3 regions of the Pseudomonas orientalis genome follow, and region 1 is predicted to be linked to each of the others. Evidence: riboswitches for the same ligand, from Rfam matches in the RefSeq annotation. Region 1 holds a riboswitch; each other region holds the start of a gene.
The links. Region 1 has a riboswitch for cobalamin ahead of cobO (cob(I)yrinic acid a,c-diamide adenosyltransferase). Riboswitches for the same ligand answer to the same signal wherever they lie in the genome.
Positions count from the first base shown of each region.

Region 2: it holds a riboswitch for cobalamin, as region 1 does, so the genes downstream of both, MRY17_RS14235 (CbtB domain-containing protein) here and cobO (cob(I)yrinic acid a,c-diamide adenosyltransferase) in region 1, are expected to answer to the same signal.
Region 3: it holds a riboswitch for cobalamin, as region 1 does, so the genes downstream of both, MRY17_RS16960 (ABC transporter substrate-binding protein) here and cobO (cob(I)yrinic acid a,c-diamide adenosyltransferase) in region 1, are expected to answer to the same signal.

Region 1 covers NZ_CP094351.1:4,083,314-4,086,583, forward strand. The annotation lists gene MRY17_RS18100 (cobyrinate a,c-diamide synthase) at 1-963, opposite strand, end outside; gene cobO (cob(I)yrinic acid a,c-diamide adenosyltransferase) at 960-1,571, opposite strand; cobalamin riboswitch at 1,650-1,906, opposite strand; gene MRY17_RS18110 (PQQ-dependent sugar dehydrogenase) at 2,006-3,270, shown strand, end outside.
Region 2 covers NZ_CP094351.1:3,192,003-3,195,272, reverse strand. The annotation lists gene cobM (precorrin-4 C(11)-methyltransferase) at 1-166, opposite strand, end outside; gene MRY17_RS14245 (cobalamin biosynthesis protein) at 207-629, opposite strand; gene MRY17_RS14240 (CbtA family protein) at 626-1,330, opposite strand; gene MRY17_RS14235 (CbtB domain-containing protein) at 1,342-1,530, opposite strand; cobalamin riboswitch at 1,629-1,854, opposite strand; gene MRY17_RS14230 (M10 family metallopeptidase C-terminal domain-containing protein) at 2,007-3,270, shown strand, end outside.
Region 3 covers NZ_CP094351.1:3,819,890-3,823,159, forward strand. The annotation lists gene MRY17_RS16950 (M4 family metallopeptidase) at 1-82, opposite strand, end outside; gene MRY17_RS16955 (DNA/RNA non-specific endonuclease) at 218-1,147, shown strand; cobalamin riboswitch at 1,269-1,462, shown strand; gene MRY17_RS16960 (ABC transporter substrate-binding protein) at 1,578-2,588, shown strand; gene MRY17_RS16965 (FecCD family ABC transporter permease) at 2,585-3,270, shown strand, end outside.

The DNA.
Region 1 (3,270 bases):
CTCGGCGAGCAATGGCTTGCCGGCGGCATGATGGGCGCGGATCGCCTCAAGCATCGAGATGTTTTCCGACAGCGCCTGGTGATGCAGCTCCGGGTAGCCGCCTGGCAGATAGAGGCTGTCGACCGCAGGTAATACGCAGTCATGGATCGGGGAAAAGAAGCTCAACTCGGCCCCCATTGCCCGCAGCAGGTCGAGGCTGGCGCCGTAGGTAAAGGCGAAGGCTTCGTCACGGGCTACCGCAATGCGTACCCCGGCGAGCAGCGGCTCGGCCTCGATGACTTCGGGCGCGGCAAACGTCACCGGCGGCGGCACGGCCACTTCGCAACTGCTGCCCAGCGCCTGGGCGGCGGCGTCCAGACGCGCGTCAAGGTCATTCAGTTCGCTGGCTTGCACCAGGCCCAGGTGTCGGCTGGGCAATTCAATACCGGTTTCGCGCGACAGCGCGCCGTACCAGCGCAACCCTTCGGTCAGGCTGCCCTCCAGCAACTGCGCATGGCGCAGCGTGCCGACGCGGTTGGCGAGCACCCCGGCGAACGGCAGGTCCGGCTGGTAGCGCGCCAGGCCCAGCGCGAGCGCGCCAAAGGTCTGCGCCATGGCCGTGCCGTCGATCACGCCCAGCACCGGTACACCGAAATGCCGCGCCAGGTCGGCGCTGGACGGGGTGCCGTCGAACAGGCCCATCACGCCTTCGATCAGGATCAGGTCGGCCTCCCCCGCCGCTTCCCACAACAGGCGACGGCTTTCCTGCTCGCCGACCATCCACATGTCCAATTGATACACCGGCGCGCCACTGGCGCGTTCGTGAATCATCGGGTCAAGAAAGTCCGGCCCGCATTTGAATACGCGGACCTTGCGCCCCAGGTTGCGGTGCAAACGCGCCAACGCGGCGGTGACGGTGGTTTTGCCTTGACCGGACGCCGGTGCGGCGATCAATACGGCCGGGCAATGACGGGGCTGATTCAAAGTTCGACGCCTTTCTGAGCCTTGATACCGGCCTGGAACGCGTGCTTGAGCATGCCCATTTCGGTGACGGTATCGCCCATTTCGATCAGTTCAGGCTTGGCGCCACGGCCGGTGACCACCACGTGCTGCATCGGCGGACGGGCTTGCAGGTCGCTGAGCACCTGGTCCAGATCGAGGTAGCCGTGCTTGAGCGCAATGTTCAATTCGTCCAGCACTACCAGGCCGATGGAGGGGTCATTGAGCATCGCCCGGGAGACGGCCCAGGCCGCTTCGGCGGCCGCGATATCGCGCTGGCGATCCTGGGTTTCCCAGGTGAAGCCTTCGCCCATCACATGGAAGTGCACTTGCTCGGGGAAACGGCGGAAGAACAGCTCTTCGCCGGTACTGTGGCGCCCCTTGATGAACTGCACCACGCCGCATTGCATGCCATGGCCCATGGCCCGGGCCAGCATGCCGAAGGCGGAACTGCTCTTGCCCTTGCCGTTGCCGGTCAGCACCAGCAGCAAACCGCACTCATTGGGCGAATTGGCGATGCGTTCATCGATCACGGCTTTTTTGCGCAGCATGCGCGCCAGGTGGCGTTCTTCGCGGTCGGGGGTATCGGTCATGGCAGCTCTCCGTTGGGGCTGGACAAAAACGGCGGGCAGGAAAAAATAAAACAGACAGCCAAGCATCGCCCACCGTGATGCTGTTGAATGTTTCAGGCCGGTCTCCGGGCTCATGAGTGGCGCTCTGCCTGTGTAAAAGACAGTGCCGGCCAACGGCGCGCCTTCCCATATCGCCTGCGATACAGTGGCCAACAGCGCCGTCTTGACTCATTTACCGTTGCGGGGGCAGCGCCGGAATTGCGGCAGCACTGTGTACAAGTGCGCTCACTCACCGGCTTCCCTGTTTCACTCTGTCGACGCAAACGCCACAGAGCACCTGGAACAAGCCGCGAAGGTTAGTGGGTTGGGGGTGGAGCGTCAATTAAAGCTGGCCCTGTACTTGAACCATCAAGGTGATGTGCTTCTCTACCCTTACAGGTATTCAGGAGAACACCATGCATAAAACCAGACTCGCCTTACTGATCATGTTCGCCGGCACCCTCGCCGCCTGCGGAGAAAGCTCCACTCTGCAGGTGGCAGATGGCACCGGACCCTCGCCCCGGTTGCCGGAACCGAACAAGACGCTGATCCCCACCGTAAACATCGCGCCGGCTGTCGGTTGGCCAGAAGGTGCCAAGCCAACTGCCGCAGCCGGCACGCAGGTGGCCGCATTTGCCGAGGGCCTGGAGCATCCGCGCTGGCTCTATGTGTTGCCCAATGGCGACATACTAGTGGCCGAGACCAACGCACCGCCCAAGCCGGATGACACCAAAGGCATTCGCGGCTGGGTCATGGAAAAAGTCATGGGCCGCGCCGGCGCGGGTGTGCCGAGCCCGAACCGCATCACCCTGCTGCGCGATGCCGACCACGACGGTGTCGCCGAAACGCGCACGGTGTTCCTGGAAAACCTCAACTCGCCGTTCGGCATGGCCCTGGTCGGTAACGACCTGTACGTGGCGGACTCGGACAAGTTGCTGCGTTTCCCCTACCAGCCTGGCGAAACCGCGATCAAGGCGGCCGGCACCAAGGTTGTCGACTTACCGGGTGGCAGCCTCAACCATCACTGGACCAAAAACGTGGTGGCCAGCCAGGATGGCAGCAAGCTGTATGTCAGCGTCGGCTCCAACAGCAACGTCGGCGAGAACGGTCTGGAAGCCGAAGAAGGCCGGGCGGCGATCTGGGAAGTGGACCGCGCCACGGGCCAGCACCGTATTTTCGCCTCCGGCCTGCGTAACCCCAACGGCATGGCCTGGGAACCCCAGAGCGGCAAGCTGTGGACGGCAGTGAACGAACGCGATGAAATCGGCAGTGACCTGGTGCCGGACTACATCACCTCGGTCAAGGATGGCGCGTTCTACGGCTGGCCTTTCAGCTATTACGGGCAACATGTGGACGTGCGCGTCACGCCGCAGAACCCGCAGCTGGTGGCCAAAGCCATTGCGCCGGACTATGCGGTCGGCCCGCATACCGCGTCATTGGGGCTGACTTTCGCGCAAGGCAGCAAACTACCGGCGCAGTTCAGCAACGGTGCGTTCATCGGCCAGCATGGCTCGTGGAATCGCAAGCCGCACAGTGGCTACAAGGTGATCTTCGTGCCGTTCGAGGGTGGGCAGCCTAAGGGCAAGCCGGTGGATGTGCTGACCGGGTTCCTTGATAAAGATGAGAACGCCATGGGTCGGCCAGTGGGGGTGGTGATCGATCAGCAAGGCGCTTTGCTGGT
Region 2 (3,270 bases), 890 kb from region 1:
ATTGGGCGCTGTTGACTACCTGCTGCGCCTGATGGCCTTCCAGCACTGCGGCGGGTACCAGCGAGCCTGCATAGATGATCACCGGGCAACTGCGAATCAACCGCTGGCCTTTGACGGTGATCAGTTCAGGGTCGCCGGGGCCTGCGCCGATGAAGTAAACGGTCATGCAAGATTCCTGTTGGAGTGCCCGCGAGCATGAACAATGCTCAAGATCGGGTGCGGTGATTATCCGGGCTGTGGTCGACGCCAGCCAATGCAAAGGTAGCCTGCGCGCTTTTACGGCGAGTGATCAGCAGTCGGGCAGGGGCGCCGGCGAGGTGCTCGGCCAGGGCCAGGGCGGCGCTTTCGGCAACCCCATGACACTGAGTATGGGCAAACGCGACGGCGGATTTGTGGCTCAAGCGGTCCTCATAGGCGCTCAGGTGCTCGGCACTGAAACACAGCAGCGGCACATTCAGGATCTGAGCCAGTGCCAAAAGCCCTGGCTCAGCCTGTTTGCGCTCGATACTCGCCAATGCGCTGATGCGCCGGCGGTCGATTCCGACCTCGGCGAGGGCGCTGTCAACCAGCGCCAGCAGGGCCTGAGCACCACAGCCGCGCTGACAGCCCAGGCCGACGACCAGGGTCATGCCGAGTAGGATTCGTCGCGGTGACGGCGGAACAGCCAGGCGCTGATCAAACCCAGGGCCAGCCAGAACGCAACGTTGGTCAACTGCGACGCGATCTTGAACCGGGTTTCGAGGGCTTGTGGTGCCAGCATCGAATGCACCTCGGGTTGCGGAGCGCCGATCACGTGGGGCACAACAAGAATTGCCACACCCAGCACTTTCAGCAACCCGTTGCGCCCGAACACCAGCAACGCAATGCCCGCAGCCGTCGAGGCGGCGGTGCCGGCCCACCAGATCTGGCGCTGTGCCAGGTCTGCGGCGGCGGTGCCCGGCAACTCCGGCGGCAGGCCCAGGGTGGGAGCCAGTACAAAGGTTGCATAACCGGCCAGGCCCCACAGCAAACCTTGGGCGGTGCGGGTGGGGGCACGCAGGGTATAGAGCCCGGCCAGCATCAGCGCAAACCCGACCGCCACTACCAGGTTGCCACCGGTGGTGGACAACACGCGTTGCCAGCCGTCCTGCGGCTCCCAGGCCTGGGCGTCATGGGCGTGTGCAGGCGTGCCGGCCGCGTTTTCATGCGCAGCCTCGGCGGCTGACGGGGCCTTTTCGAAAGTTTCGGCCTGCAAAATCAGCGGAGCGACCCAGAAACTTTGCAGCAGCGTCAGCAACAGGGCAGCCAAAAGACCGGTGAAACCCGCAGTTTGCGCGATACGCTTGATCATCTCGGCAGGCCTCAGTGGCACGGGAAAGCAGCGCTGTGGCGCGTATCGTGGGCGGCGTTGTGCACCGCCTCGATATGCGAGAAGCCGGCAAAGTACACCAGGCACGCGCCGAGGATCGACGCGCCTATGGCGGCGGTCAGGCGTTGACTCAGGCTGGAGGTGCTGCTGGCGGCGTGCGAGGTGCTGCGGATGATCGACATGGCGCGTCCCTTTCAAGTGTCTTGAGTGAAACGAGCGCATGCAAACGCCGCGAGCCAGGCACGCAGCGTTCTGAACAGCGCCCGCCCACCGCGGGTTTGTTATCTGAATGTGTTCGGGCCGGTCTCCGGGCTTGCAAGGGGCGGCTCTGAAAGAGCCTCCGGACAAGCATCTCCTTCCCATGCACATGCACAGTGGATTTGACGCTTCGCTCGCTTACCGTTGCGGGGGCAGCACCGGACTGCTCATGCCCTCGATCAAGCAAGGCATGGGTCACCGGTTTCCCGTTTCACCCTGTGAAGGGCACCCGAAACATACTGCATAGGAAAACACGCGTATCACTGGCTCGTCAATTAAGGCGAGTCCCGGCGGTGGGGGCGGCAGCAACGGGCAGCCCGGAGCAATATTTCCAATTGGTTTTGCGAAGGCGTCGCGCTTTATTTGCCGTAGTGCTTGTTGGAAGGTAAGCGTCGTGGAAATGGACATCATCGAAAGTGGAGGCTTATTTATGACGAATGTATCCCGAGGCAATGTCAGTCCTGGCTATCTTTACCAATCTGCCGATCAATTACCCAACTCACCCCAGGCGACGCAGTCTCAACCGCCTGACGCCAATGCGCCTGCAATGTACGACGTCACTGCGCGCGCCGACGATCCGTATTATCGCGCCGGCTCGCGCAAGCCTTCACGCTCTCTGGATGAAATGGCTCGCCATATTGACCGGCGTGGTCGAAGGTTGCATGACAGCAACGGCGACGGGGTGTTGCGTCTCTCTTATACGTTCAATGAAGCCTCAGCCAATGAGAGCAAGTTCAACGACACTCAAAAAGACCAGGCCCGGCGCGCCATGCAGTCCTGGGCCGATGTGGCAAACATTACGTTTGACGAAGACACTGTTGGGGCTGAAGGTCGCCTGCGGTTTGTCAACGACAAGACACCGGCCGTTGCGGATGCCGTTTTTTTGCGCTATCAGGCGCGCATTCGGGTGAACTCCGGTTATGCAGATAATCGCGCGCCGACGGTTAACGGCTTTGAACGCCAGACGCTCACCCATGAGATAGGCCATACGCTGGGCGCCGCGCATACCGGCGATTATGATGCCACCCGTGGGCCTGTCGCTTATGAGACGCACGCCGCTTACGCGCAAGACAGTCGTGCCTATTCCGTCATGAGCTATTTCGCTCCGGGCAATACGCACCATGACTTCAATGGTCAATACGCCTCTTCGCCGCTGATGGCCGATATTGCCTGGTGTCAGCGGGTGTACGGGGCCAACCACCACACTCGCAATACCGATACCACCTACGGGTTCAACTCCAATACCCAGCGGGACGACCTGTCATTGAATTCGTCGCGCGACGGTGCTGTCTTCTGCGTCTGGGATGGCGGAGGCAACGATACGTTGGATTTCTCCGGCTATCATCAGAACCAGGTGATCAACCTGCGCGCCCAGTCGTTTTCCGACGTAGGGGGCATGAAGGGTAATGTTTCCATCGCCAAGGGCGTCGTCCTGGAAAACGCCATCGGCGGTTCTGGCAATGACGTACTGATCGGAAATGACGCCGACAACCGTCTCAAGGGCGGAGCCGGCGCGGACCGCATGCGAGGGGGGGCAGGCAGCGACACGTTCGTATACGACAATGCCGGTGATTCGACGTTATATGCGCCTGATCAGTTAGTAGACTTTGTCAGCGGTCAGGACATCATCGATATTTCCTCGCTGTTGCGCAGGCATTCCATCG
Region 3 (3,270 bases), 260 kb from region 1:
TGTCACCGTGGCGCGCGATCTGGTCGAGCATGTACGGCGGGATCAGGCAGAAAATCGGATTTCGCGGGTGGCGAACACACATAAGCTGGCTCCTTTTTGGCGTGTGGTGAACGGCCGGTTGACGACTTCAGGATAGACGCGGGTTTGCCGCCTGGGCCAAATTGTCATGAAATCATGTTGCAGTCGTGTTTATCCGAGGCCCCATAAGGAATACCCCATGCCCGCACGCCACGTCAAAACTGACCTGTCCTATCGCCCAAGGCTTGCCGACCTTCGCCCACTGCTCACGCCCAGTCCATCCTTGCTGGAGGCCAGGGCCGCGACGCCGCGTGTCACCGCAGCCAAGGACCTGCAGGATCGGCGCGGCTACGCCGAGGATTTTCTCGGCAGCTTCGCGGTGCCCTGGCCCACGCTGGAACCGACCGTGGCAGGCGACGCCCAGCCCGGGCGCCTGGACTACACGCACTTTTCCATCAGCATGTCGCGCGCCCGCCGCCTGGCACTCTATGTCGGCGTCAACATCGACGGCGGCAAGCACGTGGATATCGTGCGCAGCAACGACACCTGGGCCTACGACGGCCGCCTGCCCCTCGACGCCCAGGTGGGCGACGACCTCTACGCCGGCAACGGCCTGGACCGTGGTCATCTGGTGCGGCGCCAGGACCCGAACTGGGGCGACGAGGCGAACACCGCCAACCTCGACACCTTCCACTTCACCAACTGCTCGCCGCAGATGAGCGGCTTCAACCAGAAGACCTGGCTGGAACTGGAGGACTATATCCTCGACAACACCCAGCGCTGGAAAGCCCGCGCCAGTATCTTCAGCGGGCCGGTGTTCGCCGACGACGACCGCCTGTACCGTGGCGTGAAAATCCCCCAGGCGTTCTGGAAAGTCGTGGCCTACCTCAGCGACGACGGCAAACCCTCCGCCAGCGCGTACATGATTGATCAGCGCCGCGAGCTGGATCAACTGGACCTGGTCTTCGGCCCGCTCAAAACCTACCGGCGCAGCGTGTTGCAGATCGAACAACTGACCGGGATCCGCTTCGGCAACCTGGCCGACTACGACGGTTTCAGCAACGAAGAGCGCGCCACCGGAACGCGGATCGAAGCGCTGATCCGGGGGCCGCAGGATATCCGACTCTGAGCACGGCCCACTGTAGGAGCGAGCTTGCTCGCCAAGCACCTTCGAGCACCGCGAGGCATCCGGTTGACCGCGTTATCGTTAACGTCCTTCGCGAGCAAGCTCGCTCCTACAGGCCGTGATCGACTACCATAGCGCCGCCGGTTCCCACACGGGACTAATAGGGAATTCGAAACGCCGCCCGCGACGTCAATCGAAACTGCCCCCGCAACTGTAGGTGCCGAGCCTGCTCCCCACTGCCACTGGACGTCGTCCGGGAAGGCCGGAGCCTGGCGACGACGCATCAGTCAGGAGACCTGCCGGCCAAGTGACTCACTAACCGGCGGGGTGTCCGGGAAGGCCATCCTTGCGCTGCCCGGCCGGCGGCGCGCGTGGGTGTATTTCCGAACCGTCCCTGCCCTGCTTCACCGACGGTTCAAACGGAGACTGCCCCATGCTGCCACGCGTTACGGCCCTGATCATCGGCCTGGGTGTCTGCGCCCTGGCCCAAGCCGCGCCGACCCACTACCCGCTGACCGTGGAAAACTGCGGCAGCCCCATCACCTTTGCGCAAGCCCCCGCGCGCAGCGTGACCATCGGCCAGGCCGCCACCGAGATGCTGTATGCGCTGGGCGTGGGCGATAAAGTGGTCGGCACGTCGCTGTGGTTCAACGATGTACTGGCGCAGTACAAGGCGCAGAACGACAGCATCGAGCGTCTGGCCAATAACGAGCCGAGCTTCGAGGCGGTGATCGCCAAGCGCCCGCAACTGGTGGCCGCCGAGCTGGAATGGGTGGTCGGCCCCCAAGGCGTGGTGGGCACCCGCGAACAGTTCCATGAACTGAATATCCCCACGTACCTGCTGCCCTCCGACTGCGAAGGCAAGGACAACCTGGTGGGCGCCGATGGCACGCGGCTGGAGCCGTTTCGCATCGAGACGATCTACAAAGGCCTCAGCCAACTGGCCGAGATCTTCGACGTGCAAGCGCGCGGCCAGCAACTGACCGACGAACTCAAGACGCGCCTGGCCAAATCGATCGCCACCGCGCAGGGCAAAGGCTTGAAGCAGGCCAGCGCGCTGGTATGGTTCTCCAGTGCCGAAATGGCCAGCGACCCTTACGTGGCCGGCCACAAAGGTGTTCCCCAATTCATGCTGCAAACCCTCGGCCTGCGCAACGTGGTGCAGTCCGATGAAGAGTGGCCCGCCGTCGGCTGGGAGACCATCGCCAAGGCCAACCCCACCTTCCTGGTGATCGCGCGCATGGACCGCCGCCGCTACCCCGCCGACGACTATGAAAAGAAGCTGGCCTTCCTGCGCAGTGACCCGGTAACGCGCAACATGGACGCGGTGAAACACAACCGCATCATCATCCTCGACGCCCTGGCACTGCAGGCCAGCCTGCGCACCTTCGACGGCCTGGAACAACTGGCCGCCGCCATCGACGGCTACGACCTGCCGCAATGATACGAACCCTGCTCGCCCTCACGCTGCTGCTGATCGCCCTGCTTGCCGGCGTGGCCATCGGCGAAACCGCTATCTCGCCGCAGGTGGTGCTCCAGGTGCTCGCCAACAAACTGTGGGCGGCCAGCTACGTGCTCGACCCCATCGACGAAGGCGTGGTGTGGAACTACCGCCTGACCCGCGCCCTGGTCGCCGGTGCCTGTGGCGCGGGCCTGGCGACCTGTGGAGTGATCCTGCAGTCGTTGCTGCGCAATCCGCTGGCCGACCCGTATTTGCTCGGCATCAGCGCCGGCGCCTCGACCGGTGCGGTGCTGATTGCCTTGCTCGGGGTGGGCGGCGGTTTGATTTCGTTGTCGGCGGGCGCCTTTGTCGGCGCCATGGCCGCGTTCGCACTGGTGATCCTGCTGGCGCGGGCCAGCGGATCGTCCAGCGGCACTGGCCAGATCATCCTCGCCGGCATTGCCGGTTCGCAGTTGTTCAATGCGCTTACCGCGTTCCTGATTACCAAGTCGGCCAGCTCCGAACAGGCGCGCGGCATCATGTTCTGGCTGTTGGGCAACCTCAGCGGCGTGCGCTGGCCGTCGGTGTGGCTGGCGGTGCCGGTGGCGGTCGGCGGGCTGATGGTGTGCCTGTGGCACCGACGTGCGCTGGATGCATTTACCTTCGGCACCGATTCGGCGGCCTC